2 regions of the Aerococcus urinae genome follow, and region 1 is predicted to be linked to the other one. Evidence: riboswitches for the same ligand, from Rfam matches in the RefSeq annotation. Region 1 holds a riboswitch; the other holds the start of a gene.
The links. Region 1 has a riboswitch for FMN ahead of AWM73_RS03205 (ECF transporter S component). Riboswitches for the same ligand answer to the same signal wherever they lie in the genome.

Region 1 (7,362 bases):
CAATTTAATTCGTTATAAGCATAAAGACCTGGTCCAAGACAGTTACTTACCAAGGGACCTATCGAGCTTACAAGAATCCTTAACCGCCACAAAAGCCCAATTTACTATCTTTGATATCGAGTATCGACTAAAGGTATCCATCAATTCTGAAGCCGTCCGTCAACTCTTAGTCGGTCTAGCACCACACACCACCTACTTATCTATCCAAGCCTTACAGGAAGAAATCCATTCTTCACATGATCATTCTCAAGCCGTTTCTAACTTCTTTGAAGATTTGGATCAACTAACAACCAGCCAGCGATTAAATCCTTTAGACCAAGATAAGAAGGATTTGTTGCTTTTATTACTCTATAATTGTTGTCAGGATAAGCTTGATTTAAAAGAAAATGAAAATTACTCTAAGATGCAGTTGACTGCTTTAGAAATCGATAATCTAAAAGAAAAATGGGGACTCATCCTTCCCGGCTTTAACGCCCGTCTACAGCCAATTCTAGAAAGTTTTCAATCCCATTTCAGTAAAGAGCTCATTGCCAAACGCACAGCCATAATGTTTTCTTATGTCTATTCTTTTTATCCCTTAACTATCAATCATTTTTATAAGGACTATAAACGCCTACATATTGCGGTTTATACCAGTCGTTCTTACTCTACTGATGAAATTTGTGGTAAGCTCCATCTGTTTTTTGGCTCATTAATTGAGGTCACCCCCATCACAGATACTTACTTTATGGAAGAACTAGACCATTCAAGAATTGATATTTTATTAACCACCTACCCCTTGTTCAATCTTAAAGGCATAACCATCCATACAATCAAAGATGATCTAACGACTGAAGATTTAGGTTGGATTTACCAAATGATTAACCAACTCAAATTTTCTCAAGGCCAAAAAGAAGAATGGCATCTCCACAAAAAATAAGTAAATAAAAAAACCAGCTTAATGAGCCAAGTAAATATTAGCTTCTCATTAAGCTGGTCTCTTTTTTATTTCAATGGCAAGGGATTTATCTAGCTAATAATAAGACCCCTAAACTAAACGCCGCTTAGCCACAGGTAAGGCAGCTGATAGAACAATAAAGTTAGCTATCGAAATAATCAGGCCCTTGAGTAAATTAAAGGGTACTATGCCATAAAGAATATATTCTTGCATGTTAGGAATTTCAAAATTCATCACAGCCATATAGAAGGGAGTAATGACATAGTAGTTAGCCAAGGAAAGGACAATCGTCATTAATACGCTCCCGATTGCAAAAGCAAAGCAGACTTTGACATAGTACTTAGCCGTTTCAACTTGTTTGCTCAAACGAAGATCATAATTACGCAAAATATAGTAAATTGGCAAGCAATAAGAAAGAGTAGCTATGAAAGAAGCCATATCTCCGATTGGGTAACCCGCATTGCCACCTGTTTGCATATAGTGTAAAAAGTTCCGTACAAAAGCAGCCCCTGCACCACTCCATGGTCCAAACAAAAAGGTGGTGAATAGGATCGGAACATCAGAAAAATCGACCTTTAAGAAAGGTATAGCAGGCAATATCGGAAAAGAAAACATCATAAGGATAAAGGCAATAGCCCCCATAACTGCGGTAACAATTAACTGACGTGTACTTGTTTTCATAACAATTTCCCCTTTCTTCTTCTCAGTCAGGGTTAGTTGTTATTTCTTGAAAATAAAAAATTCCTTTCACCGAAAGTCTTCAATGAAAAGAATTAATTAGTAAGTATTTACTATCTTCTCCCATTCTGACTTTACAGTCGGTACTAGAATTTCACTAGTTCTATCAGCTCACTGATTCGCGGACTATCACCGCCGATCGGGAATCTAACCCTGCCCCGAAGATTTCATTTATTTAATTTTACAAATAGATTATAACCCCATTATAGGAGAAATGCAAGCGTTTTATTTTTGTAAGGCATATTGTTTTAAGCGCTCAACTTCAGCTTTTAATAATGGCCGGTATTCACCCACTCCTAGACCTTCAGTCGTTAAAAAGCCATAGCGTTCGCGGTTCAAACGTTTTACGGGATGGCCAACTGCTTCAAGCATCTTACGAACTTGACGATTACGTCCTTCATGAATTGTCAACTCAACGGTTGCATTTTCCTTAGCAGCCTTATTTTTCCGAATGCGTGCCCTAGCCTTAGCGGTTTTCTGCCCGTCTATCACTAGACCTTCTTCTAAGCGCTTAAGGGCATCGGGGCTAGGATAGCCCTTTACCTTAGCCACGTAAACCTTATCAATTTCGTAACGAGGATGCATTAATAAATTGGCAAATTCCCCATCATTGGTTAAAAGTAAGACCCCAGTCGTATGATAATCTAAGCGCCCGATAGGATAAATACGTTGAGGGATCTCTTTAAAATAATCAACCACTACTTTTCTCCCTTTGTCATCAGCAACAGAAGAAATGACCCCATCCGGCTTATTGAATAAGTAGTAAACGGGTTCTTCTTTATATATAGGTACTTGGTCAACTTCAACCAGGTCCTTCTTTGTGACCTTAGTGCCGAGTTCAGTAACCACCTGGCCGTTGACCTGCACCCGACCTGCAAGGATTAATTTTTCAGCATCACGTCTAGAAGCCACACCAGCATGGGCAATGACCTTTTGTAATCTTTCCATTATTTATCTCCTTCTTCATCAAATAAGCCCTTATCTTCCTCATCTTCAGGTAAAAGCGATGATATATCAGGGAGGTCAGCTATTGAATTCAATCCAAAATATTGATAAAAATAATTAGTTACTTGGTAAAGAATCGGACGTCCAGGTCCCTCTTTTCGCCCCGCTTCTTCAATCAAGTCATGCAATAAGAGGCGTTTAATCATGGCTTGCGATTGAACTCCCCTGATTTCATCAATTTCTAATCGGGTAATTGGGCCTTGGTAGGCAATCACTGCCAAGGTTTCCAAGGCTTGTTGAGACAGCTTCAAAGCAAAAGGACTGACTGCATATTTTTGGATTAAGTCAGCATAGATTTTTTGAGTCAGTAATTGATAGCGCCCCCCTAGACATACTAATTCTAGCCCCCGCTGACTATCAGTTTTTAATTTTTTGTCTAAGTTCCATAAACTATACTGGACCTTTTCTTTAGAAAGATCTAAAAGATTAGCTAGTTCCTCTAGGCTAAGGCCTTCCTCACCAGCAACGAATAATAAACTTTCGCAAGCACCCTCAATGGTCAATCCCCATCATCCTTCTTTTGTATGCTTATATCTGCAGCAATTTGATCTTGCTGGATAAGTAATTTTCCTTGTTTAACTAATTGTAACAGAGCCAGAAAATAAGTCACCACTTTCTCTCTGTTAGGCTGATTCGAACTCAGCAAAGAAAAAAAGGACAAGTGGTCTGACTCTTGGTCCAAGGCTTCTTCGATACTCGTAATCGCCTCATCAATAGTAAAAGTTTCCCCTTTTACAGTTCTTTCAAGGGGTTGTTCCTGCCTCAAGCGTAAAAACATTTTTTTAAAGGCCGATAAGAGGTCTTCACTGCTTACTTCGTTTTCAGGCAAAGGCACAACGGCTTGTAAATCCGAGAGGTCACTGGCCTCTTTAGAGTAACTCAAAGACCGGTCAGCTTGTTTTTCTTCTAAGATCGCTGAGACAGCCTTATATTGCTTATAGGTTAGTAATTGTTGGACTAAATCGGCTCGTGGATCGTCTTCCTCCTCTTTTTCCATGGCTTTTTTGGGCAGGAGTAATTTAGTCTTAATTTCAATTAAACTGGCCGCCATAATCAAGTAGTCACTGGCTAGTTCCAAGTCCCTTTTTTGGTGGCGGTGAATCGTTTCTAGGTATTGGTTGGTGATATCAACAATGGGAATATCAAAAATATCAACTTCCATCTGCTTAATTAAGTGCAAAAGCAAATCTAGCGGCCCCTCAAAAGCCGCTAGATCGATGTGTAATTCATCATTAGAAGTTTCAGTGTTTTCTTGCTTAGTTTTATTCATAAACCTTCCCCATCGTGATGAATAATATGTGGCATGGTACGTTGTTCATGTAAGGCCCATCCTTTTAAGATATCAGACATAGCTAGTGAGCCGCTAATGGTATACATAGGAAATTCCTGGGTTAGAGCAGTCAACATGGCATAGATAATCTCATTTTGGTCGAAAGAAGGATTAACTGAGCTATAACGTACTAATACTAATTCTTTTTCCTCATCTTGGTCAAAACCAATAATACCGACAATATTATCGGTTTCTTCATCACGCCATAAGTAAAGTTGACGCTTACCTGCTTTTATACGCTTCATTTCTGCCATCAAGTCATCCATAGACTTATAGGCATCTAGATAAGATAACAAACCCATAACTACTTTCTCATAATTTGAAATGTATGGAATTAGCATAACTCACCTAACCTCTCTTAAAGATTCTATGGTTCATAGACTATCACAAACGCTCCAAAAAGAAAATACTCACTTTTCTAAGCAAATATCCAATACCATAAAAATAGAAAACTTTTTGTAAAAACATCTTAAATATCTAAGGCCTTAAATACTTTGGTTAAGGAATCCTCAAAGACCAACGTATCTTTTCTATCCACTTGAATCTTTGTTTTATTAATGACTGCTAAATAAGAGCCATTAAAATAATCAATTAACCCAGCGGCAGGATAGACTCTTAAAGAAGTTCCAGCAACGATCATCAAGTCCGCTTGCTCAATGGCTCTAACTGCCCCTAATATCTCTTTTTGATCGAGTGCCTCTTCGTAAAGAACGACATTAGGACGTACGATATCCTGGTCAAAGCTGCATCGTGGGATCCCTTGCTCATCTTTTTCTAAGTCTTCTGTCCGATAGTGTCGTTTACATTTTAGACAGTAATTATCCCAGACATTGCCATGCAATTCATAGACCTTTTGACTGCCCGCTTCTTGGTGAAGGCCATCGATATTTTGAGTGACAATGGCAACTTCTTTTCCTTTAGCTTCTAAATCAGCTAAATAACGGTGACAGGCATTGGGTTTAGCGTCTGGATAGACTAAATGATCAAAGTAATAGTCAAAAAATATTTGGGGATATTTCTCAAAGAAAGAGTGTGAAATAATTTCTTCTGCACTGACCTGATATCCAGAATCTTGCATAAATAAACCATCCGCAGAACGAAAATCAGGAATGCCACTTGCTGTGGATACTCCTGCTCCTCCAAAGAAGACGATCCGATCACTTTCATAAATCATATTTTTTAAAGTTTCGATCTTATTCATTACCAGCCCTCCTATAGTTCTATTGTATCAAAGTTTAGCATGATCTTCGAACGGCTTTTCCTTTCAATTCTTTTCTATGCCTATTAAAGTAATGATATAATAATATCAACTTCAATGTAGAAAGGACCAATTTAATGAAGCCATTCAAGAAAATTATTGCCTTGGCCTGCCTCTGTGCGACCATATTCTTTCTAAGTGCTTGTTCTTCGCAAAACAAAACCGATGACCTATTTTTTAGTGATCTCTTTACCACCTGGCAAAAGAAACAGGAAGCAGCTAGCCAAGTCGATAAAAATAGTGACAATGCAGGTAGTCAAGCCCTCATCAATTCCTTCAATACTGAGTGGGAGGAAATGAAAAAGTATCAAGACCAAAGCTTTAAAGATAAAGATTTAGGAAATAAAGTGAAGGACTACTTAAATGAATTAAAAGCTTGTGTAGATGCTCTAAACCAAGAGCCGGCTACCATCGATAGTCAGACTGCTTTTAATGATCATTACCGGAAGCGAATTGATATCCTGAAAGACTTATCCCAAGATTCACGCTTTATCATTCAAGCAGAAGCTTTGGAAGAAATTGACGCAGATAAAAATTCCAAAGCCCTTGAAGATGCTAAAGAAAATCTTGACTTCCGTAAAGCAGCCTATTCTCAACTTGAAGAGGATTTAAATAATTTACAGTTCACTGTTGACCAAGCGGCAAGTACTGACCAAAGCATTGTAATGACGGGGACATTAACTAACCATGCCAAAGCTGACTTAGTGAATTTGGGGATAACCTTTAAATTTGTCGATGCTGACCAAAAAGAGTTAGCTTCTGATACTTGGAAGACTGACCGACTCAAACAAGGTGAAAGTCAAACTGTAACCATTAGGAATACCGCTCCTCAAGCAGCTCACATTCAAATCGAATTGAATGACGGCCTGTCTATTGAAAAATAATATCAATCTAAGAGGATAAGTGAATGTTTATAGGCCTATCTAGGATACTTAGTGAAGTCATTTTACAAGAGTCATCAATCGAGTAGGACTCTGTCCGTTAGTCGGACAGAGGACCTCTCACACCACCGTACGTACGGTTCCGTATACGGCGGTTCAATATCTTAAATAGGCAGACTTCGCCAGGAGGGTTAATGATTTTAATCCCCACTGACGGAGTCTTTTTGTTGTCAGAGCGTAGTGCACCTCCGGTGTCTTGGATAGGCGCCAATATTTCTTGCGTGAGAAAGCAATACGCTTCGCGCTATCACTATCCAATCCCAACCGCATGAGGCGTATAATCTTCGTTCGACAGTTTTTCCATCGCTTCAAAATGAGTTGCCTTAGGCGATGGTTTAACCATTGTTCTATATCTTCAATATAGGTTTTAATATAACCTAATCCAAAATAGTTGATCCAGCCTTGTGTGACTTGGTTGATCTCTTTTACAATGGTTTTAAAGGGACCTGGTCGCTTTCGACTTGTCAGACGTTTTAACTTTGCTTTGAATTTCTTCTTCGCTTCATTCGTCGGACGAAAACGACAACCCTTTCGGGTAGGCATGATAAGGCAACCCAAGAATTTTAAACGGGTTGGCGAACCCACTTGACTTTTCTCATGGTTAACGGTTAATCGAAGATCTTTTTCAATGTAAGTAGTAATACTTTTTATCACACGTTCTCCTGCTCGCTTAGATTTTACGAAAATCGCAAAGTCATCTGCGTAACGCACAAAACGATGTCCACGACGTTCTAATTCTCTATCCAATTCATTTAAATAAACATTACATAGAAGCGGTGAAATGACACCCCCTTGAGGGGTGCCCGTATGACTGTTAATCAATTGACCCATCAGATCAATAACACCTGCACTCATAAAACGTCTAAGAATACGTGATATCGCTGGATCTTTTACCATTTGTTCCAAGTAATGAATCATTTTATCTTGATTAAAATTATCAAAACAATTCTTCAGATCACAATCAACCACAACTTTATAGCCTGTTTCGTAATAGTCGACACATTGTTTCAGTGCACTATGTGCACTCTTGCCTTTACGAAAACCATGACTATAAGGTGATAGTTGAGGATCTATGATTGGTTCAATCACTTGTCGAATGGCTTGTTGAACAATGCGATCCCTGACAACAGGAATACCTAATCGACGAACTCCT
Region 2 (7,362 bases), 810 kb from region 1:
AGGTCCATTGGGTTGGACTTGAAAACCCACATAGGGAGTACCATCATAGGCAATGGTCGCTTTATAGCGTTGTTGCATAATTATCAAACGCCTCTCTCATTCTTTTAAATCACAAATAAATAGGAAAAGCCGGCCTTGACTGCCAGCTTTGTCACTCTTTTTCTTTACTTATCTTGGCCAATTAGGACCTAAAGATTAATATTGCTAGGCAAACGCAAGCCACTAGGCCAATAGCCATGGTATCGCGCTTGTGCCAGTGGAGTAAACGGTACTTGGACCGCCCTTCGCCCCCTTGGTAGCCGCGCGCTTCCATGGCAATGGATAAGTCATAGGCGCGATCAAAGGCAGAGACAAATAGAGGCACCAAGATAGGAATAATGGCCTTAATCCGGCTCATTAATGACCCCTCGCTAAAATCAACTCCACGCGCCCATTGAGCGTCCATAATCTTGTCAGTTTCTTCTAATAAGGTCGGTACAAAGCGCAGGGCAATCGATAGCATCAAGGCAATTTCATGGACTGGGAGAACATTCTTTAAGGGCTTCATCAAACTTTCCAAACCATCGGTAATATCCAGGGGCTTGGTCGTTAAAGTAAGAATAGTAGAAATGAAAATAATATAAACGAAACGTAAAAAGATAAACAAGGCGTTCCATAAGCCTTCATCGGTAATGGCTAAAAAGCCCCATTGCCAGTAGACTTCCCCTGTCCGGGTAAAGAATAACTGCAAGGCTACCGTAATCAGGATCAAAAGAATCATCGGCTTAAGGCCCTTGAGAAAGATTTTTAAAGAAATCCCGGTCAGCCAGACAAAGGCCACTACTAAGAGGCCTAAGATCCCATAAGTCAGGCCATTATTGGCGAAAAAGATAAAGATCAGTAAGATGAACATAATGATCAATTTGGCCCGTGGATCCATCCGGTGGACCAGGGAATCCCCGTTCAAATACCGTCCCATAATAAATTTATTCTTCATCTTGAACCTCCCCTAGTTCAAAATAGTTAAGAATACTATCCGCGAGTTGGTCAACGGTTAGCGGATTGTCTTGGAGTTGAATTCCAGCTTGGTCAGCTAAAACCGCCTTAAATTCTAAACTATCAGGTAGTGACAGGCTATGGTCTCTGAGCCAGTCAGCGTCAGAAAAGATTTCCGCTGTTGAGCCTTGACGGACCACGGTTCCTTTATTCATCACGACAATATGATTAGCATATTGGGCCGCATCATTCATTTGATGGGTCACCAGGACCACCGTCAACTGACGTTCCTTATAGAGTCGGTAGAACATGGCCATCATGTCCCGGTGGCCTTTAGGATCCAAACCAGCCGTGGGTTCGTCCAAGACTAAGACCTTGGGCTCCATGGCAAGAATCCCAGCAATGGCTACCCGGCGCATTTGCCCACCCGATAAGTCAAAGGGAGATTGGTCATAAAGTTCGCTGGCCAGCCCGACCAAGTCAAGGGCTTCAATGGCTTTTTGACGGGCTTCTTCTTCACTGGCTCCGTAGTTTAAGGGGCCAAACATAACATCTTTAAGGACGGTTTCTTCAAAAAGTTGCGATTCAGGAAACTGAAAGACAATTCCTACTTGGCTGCGAATGCGCCGTAAGACTTCTCCCTTAGAGTTCTTGGTCACGGTATCCGGTCCAATCTGAACCGCCCCTTGGGTTGGCTTTAAGAGGCCATTAAGGTGTTTGATGGCAGTTGATTTACCACTCCCGGTATGACCAATAAAGGCCGTAAAACTTTGGTCGGGAATGGTTAAATTGACATCATGCAAAGACAAGGTTTCAAAGGGAGTCCCTGCCCCATAAGCATAACTTACGCCTTGGAATTCAATTTGCATAAGTAATCCACCAACCCTTCTTCAGTATAATAATCTTTTTCAAAGCTAAAACCGCGTTGGGCTAAGGCGTTTTTTAATTGGACACTAAAGGGCACGCCCAGTCCCATATCGATCAACTTATCCCCATAAGAAAAAATCTCTGCGGGTTTACCCTCATTAACGATTTCACCCTGGCGGAAAACTAAGATGCGGTCTGCACTAGCTGCTTCACTTAAGTCATGGGTAATCGATAAGACGGTGAGCTGGCTCTTTTCCTTCAGACGGCGGATAACTTCCATCACTTCTTCGCGCCCCTCTGGATCAAGCATGGAGGTAGCTTCATCCAAGATAATCACCCGGGGCTGGAGGGCAATAATCCCAGCAATGGCTACCCGTTGTTTTTGCCCTCCTGATAAGTTGCTGGGCTCATATTGCCGATAAGCCGACATGCCGACCTCTTCTAAGGCCCAATTGACCCGCTCGACCATTTCAACGTGTGGCACCCCAGCATTCTCTAAGCCAAAAGCTACATCGTCTTCAACCGTGGCCCCAACGAATTGGTTGTCAGGATTTTGAAAAACCAGGCCGATATTTTGCCGGATCGTCCAGACATTGGCTTCATTGAGTGCTAACCCCGCCACAGTAATCTGGCCAGATTCCGCTTCTAATAACCCATCAATTAGTTTGGCCATGGTAGATTTCCCTGAGCCATTATGACCGATAATGGCTACCCATTCTTGGTCAAAGATATCAAAAGAAACCTGTTTGATGGTTTGTTTGTCTTCTTCTTTATCGTAGCGAAAGCTAACATCTTTGACAGAGATGATCGACTCCAAGTTTTCTCCCCATTTCTAAAATAAAACCCTCCGTTTAAAGTAACGGAGGGGCTATAGTTATCGTATTCACTCTTCTCCTATCAGACTTTACTGTCGGTACTAGAATTACACTAGTTCATTCCTATCAATCCCTTGATAGCTTGCGGACTTTTACCGCCGGTCGGGAAACGCTCCCTGCCCCGAAGATATCTGTAAATCTCTTCTTAGTGTAACGGAACCAGTGCTATATTTCAACTGATTTATCACTTATTATCTTCAATTAATGCCCGTCCCACATAGTCTGTCCAAGCCTTGACTCCTGCTTGAGAGAAATGAATCCCATCTTGACTGAGCCAATCCGCTTGGGCATTTTGATCGTAGTAGCCGGACCAATCGATTAGATGACAGTCTTTTCGACTCTCAGCGGTTGCCTTCAAGGCGTCATTAACTTGTTGGCGCCAGGGCCGGTTGACGTGGGTATTGACCAGGTAAATCTTCTTACCTTCAAAACGTTTCAGTAATTGGTTGATTTGTTGGGAAGTAAAGCCACCATTGGCTCCTAAGTCTACCACCACTTTATCCTGGATCTCATTCTCAGCGCTAAAGCTATCGATCAGTTCACCCGCTTGGTAGACTTGGAGTCCCACCTTGGCACAGATATTAGACCGTGGGAAGAGGGCCGTAATCCCCTTAGAAACATCGATGGTTAAGGAGTCCCCTAAGAAGGTAAAGCTAAGTCCGTTAGCCTGGTAAAGGACTTCATTGGAAAAGTCACTCACGATAGCTTGTTGGTCTTGGCTAAGCGATTGCCGGTATTTTTCAATATCTTCGTCACTATCACTAGCAATGGTATGTTTTTCCCGGTTGGCTTGTTCGATCGCTTCACGGGCCTCCCGGGCTTCAGCTTCAGACTTGAGGACCACTTCGCCCTTGGGTGCTGTCACTAAGGCAAAGAGAGCCAAAGCTAGAACCAGGGTAAAGCCCCAAAAGAGAAGTTTTTGGTACCAGGGGGTCTCCTTAGACCGGACTTGACGGAAGCCTGTAATTAATCGCAAGGGCTCCCCTTTAGGGCGCAAATAAATCGGTATTGTCACTAAGCGCTGGTTAACCAAGGCGTCTAGGAGCAGGCCTATCACAAAAATGGCTAGGACCTGTAGCCAAGGTTGCATGGTAAACCAGTTTTGTTGACTGGCATGGGCAGTAAAGACAATATAGATCGGATAATAGGTCAGATAGACGAAATAATTCTTCCGCCCGATATAGGCCAAGGGCTTGAAACGAAGGGTCTTACCAATAAAGGACTGGTCTTGGACAATGGCCAAGATAAATAAGACTACCAACAGGTCAAAGACCAACATGCCCCCGTAGTAGGTCCATATGGAAGAATCCGTCAGGAACTTCATCAAGACTGCTAAAATACCAGCAGTCATTAGGGCGATTAAGTCAGGGGTCCAAGATTTATCAAGCAGACGATGTGAGAAGCCTATGATTTCTTCCCCCATTAAGAAAGCGATGCTCCCTAATAAAAAGGAAAATAAGCGGCTATCAGTCCCATAATAGGCCCGGCTAGGATCTTGTCCCGGAGTAAAGAGAAAGGCCATCCAGGCGGCTGACATCAGGGCTAAAACAATCAAGAAATAAGTAAAATGCTGCTTAGACAAGCGCCGCCGCAGTAAGCCATAGATGAAATAAAAGACCAAGAGTGATTGTAGGTAGACCCCCAAGTACCAAAGATGGGTTAAAAGCGAGGGGTGGAGAAATTCAGCAAAATAGGAAGACCCAATGGCAATCTGATACCAGTTATTAACAAAGGCCAAGCTGGAAAAGACCACCGGCCGGATATTGGTTAACAAGTTTGCTTGAAAGAGCAATAAGAGCGCTAATAGGAGGATAATAAAAAAGACCAAGGGCCAAAACATTTTCCCCAAGCGCCTTAAGAATTGCGAGCCCAGCCTGAAGGACTTGCCTTCCCTTAACCGCCGCTCCAACTGACCGGTCACCAAATAACCCGATAGGATCAAAAATATATCCACCGCTAAAAAGCCACCCGGTAAGGAATTGGTGAAGAAATGATAGCAAATGATGGCAAGCATGGCAAAGAGCCTCAGAGTATCTAGCTGAGGTAAATATAGCCGTTCTTGGCGCATGGGGGAAACCTCTTCTCTATAAATGTTCATTAACATTATTATTATAACAAATATTCTCTATTGAAAACTAAAAAAGCGCAAAAAAAAAGACATATAAAATGCCTCAATAAAAAACAAACTTTTTCACCCCTAGACTTTGGCCTAGGGATGAAAGAGCTAGACTCGGGAAGAAGAATAGCTTCTTCCCATCATCATAACACTCAAAAGTTTTATACTAATTCAATAATCGCCATTGGAGCGTTATCGCCACGACGTGGTTCGGTTTTCAAAATACGAGTATAACCACCTTGACGGTCAGCGTAACGTTCACCTAAGTCATTGAATAACTTTTGAAGAACGGTTTCAATAACGATTTTTTCGTCTTCAACACGAACATCGCTCACTTCATTACGTAAATAACTTGCTGCGCGACGACGAGAAGCGAGATCGCCTTTTTTACCTAAAGTGATCATCTTTTCAGCAGTTTTACGAATTTCTTTAGCGCGAGTTTCAGTCGTGGTAATGCGTTCGTTGATTAATAAGTCAGTAGTTAAATCACGTAATAAGGCTTTACGTTGGGAGCTACTACGACCTAATTTACGGTAACTCATTCTTTCTATTCCTCCTTCTTAAAGATATTAGTCATCATCTTTTAAAGATAAGTCTAATGCGTCGAGTTTGCCCTTGACTTCATCTAATGATTTACGTCCTAAGTTACGGACCTTCATCATTTCTGCTTCAGTCTTTTGAGTCAATTCTTCAACGGTATTAATCCCTGCCCGTTTCAAGCAGTTATAGGACCGTACCGATAAGTCTAATTCCTCAATGGTCATTTCGAGCATTTTTTCTTTTTGTGTTTCTTCTTTCTCAACCATGATTTCAGCTTCTTGAGCTTCATCAGTTAGGCTAACAAAGATCGCAAGATGTTCCGTTAAGACTTTAGCCGCTAAGCTTAAAGCTTCCTTAGGGGCAATCGTTCCATCCGTCCAAATATCGAAAGTCAATTTATCATATTCATTGACTTCACCAATCCGGGTATTTTCTACTTGGTAGTTAACCTTCTTGATTGGTGTATAGATTGAATCGACCGGAATGACACCAATAGGCATATCGTCCGTTTTGTTGTTTTCTGCACGAACAAAGCCACGTCCATTCTTAACATGCATCAGCATATGGATTTTGGCACCTTCAGCCAAAGAACAAATATGTAGATCTGGATTCAAAACATCGAAGTCCGCGTCAGCAGTAATATCTGCCACAGTCACTTCAGCTGGTCCAGTAATATCAAGTTCAATGTCCTTTTCATCGACATCGTATAATTTAAGCGCAAGTTGCTTAATATTAAGAACAATTTGGGTAACGTCTTCACGTACTCCTGGAATAGTTGAAAATTCATGTAAAACATTTTCAATCTTTATCGATGTTACAGCTGTCCCTGGTAATGAGGATAAAAGTACACGACGAAGGGAATTACCTAAAGTCGTCCCATAACCTCTCTCTAGTGGTTCGACAGCGAATTTACCAAACTTATTATCTTCGCTGGTTTCAATGGTTTCGATATTTGGCTTTTCAATTTCGATCATCTAGTAGTTTACCCCTTTCAAAACGTGAAAACTTGCACCTTTAAGTAAGTCCAAATGCATCAATCGTTTTAAATATTAAACACGACGACGTTTTGGAGGACGACAACCATTATGAGGAATAGGTGTTACATCACGAATTGCAGTAACTTCTAATCCTGCAGCTTGAAGTGCACGAATAGCAGATTCACGACCAGAGCCAGGACCTTTTACCGATACTTCTACGGTTTTCATCCCATGATCCATTGCTGTTTTAGCAGCGGTTTCTGAAGCTAATTGTGCAGCATATGGTGTTGATTTACGGGAACCTTTAAAGCCAAGAGCCCCTGCAGAAGACCAAGAAATCGCATTTCCTTGTTCATCAGTAATCATCACAATAGTATTGTTGAATGTTGAGTGAATATGTGCGACGCCTGACTCAACATGTTTCTTGACACGACGTTTACGTGATCCTTGACGTTTTGCTTTTGCCATCTGTATGCTAACCTCCTTTATTTTAAATTAATTATTTCTTCTTAGCGATTGCTAAGCCACGTTTACCTTTACGGGTACGTGCATTGTTTTTAGTATTTTGTCCACGAACTGGTAAGCCACGACGGTGACGCATACCACGGTATGAACCAATTTCTTGTAAGCGTTTGATATCCATATTGATATCGCGGCGTAAGTCACCTTCAACTTTGATCTTGTCCACTTCTTTACGTAGGCGGTCAAGTTCATCGTTAGTGAGGTCACGAACACGAGTATCTTCGGAAACATCACAAGCTTCACAAATCTTTTCAGCAGTGGCTTTACCGATACCGAAAATGTAGGTTAATGAGATAACAACGCGTTTATCTCTAGGAATATCTACTCCTGCAATACGTGCCATTTATCTGGTCCCTCCTATCTATTAATTAACCTTGACGTTGTTTATGTTTAGGGTTCGCACAAATAACCATCACACGGCCACTACGGCGAATTACCTTGCATTTTTCACAAATAGGTTTTACTGATGCTCTAACTTTCACTCTTTTAC

Region 2: it holds a riboswitch for FMN, as region 1 does, so the genes downstream of both, AWM73_RS06835 (energy-coupling factor ABC transporter ATP-binding protein) here and AWM73_RS03205 (ECF transporter S component) in region 1, are expected to answer to the same signal.

The regions. Positions count from the first base shown of each region.
Region 1 covers NZ_CP014161.1:702,844-710,205, reverse strand. Annotated here, with positions in the region: gene AWM73_RS03210 (helix-turn-helix domain-containing protein) at 1-919, shown strand, start outside; gene AWM73_RS03205 (ECF transporter S component) at 1,028-1,618, opposite strand; FMN riboswitch at 1,727-1,845, opposite strand; gene AWM73_RS03200 (pseudouridine synthase) at 1,901-2,623, opposite strand; gene scpB (SMC-Scp complex subunit ScpB) at 2,623-3,183, opposite strand; gene AWM73_RS03190 (segregation and condensation protein A) at 3,180-3,950, opposite strand; gene AWM73_RS03185 (hypothetical protein) at 3,947-4,312, opposite strand; gene AWM73_RS03180 (NAD-dependent protein deacylase) at 4,480-5,211, opposite strand; gene AWM73_RS03175 (FxLYD domain-containing protein) at 5,346-6,152, shown strand; gene ltrA (group II intron reverse transcriptase/maturase) at 6,306-7,362, opposite strand, start outside.
Region 2 covers NZ_CP014161.1:1,508,242-1,515,603, forward strand. Annotated here, with positions in the region: gene truA (tRNA pseudouridine(38-40) synthase TruA) at 1-78, opposite strand, end outside; gene AWM73_RS06825 (energy-coupling factor transporter transmembrane component T family protein) at 182-976, opposite strand; gene AWM73_RS06830 (energy-coupling factor ABC transporter ATP-binding protein) at 966-1,844, opposite strand; gene AWM73_RS06835 (energy-coupling factor ABC transporter ATP-binding protein) at 1,820-2,659, opposite strand; FMN riboswitch at 2,725-2,850, opposite strand; gene AWM73_RS06840 (acyltransferase family protein) at 2,902-4,785, opposite strand; gene rplQ (50S ribosomal protein L17) at 4,995-5,375, opposite strand; gene AWM73_RS06850 (DNA-directed RNA polymerase subunit alpha) at 5,403-6,347, opposite strand; gene rpsK (30S ribosomal protein S11) at 6,423-6,818, opposite strand; gene rpsM (30S ribosomal protein S13) at 6,850-7,215, opposite strand; gene rpmJ (50S ribosomal protein L36) at 7,241-7,354, opposite strand.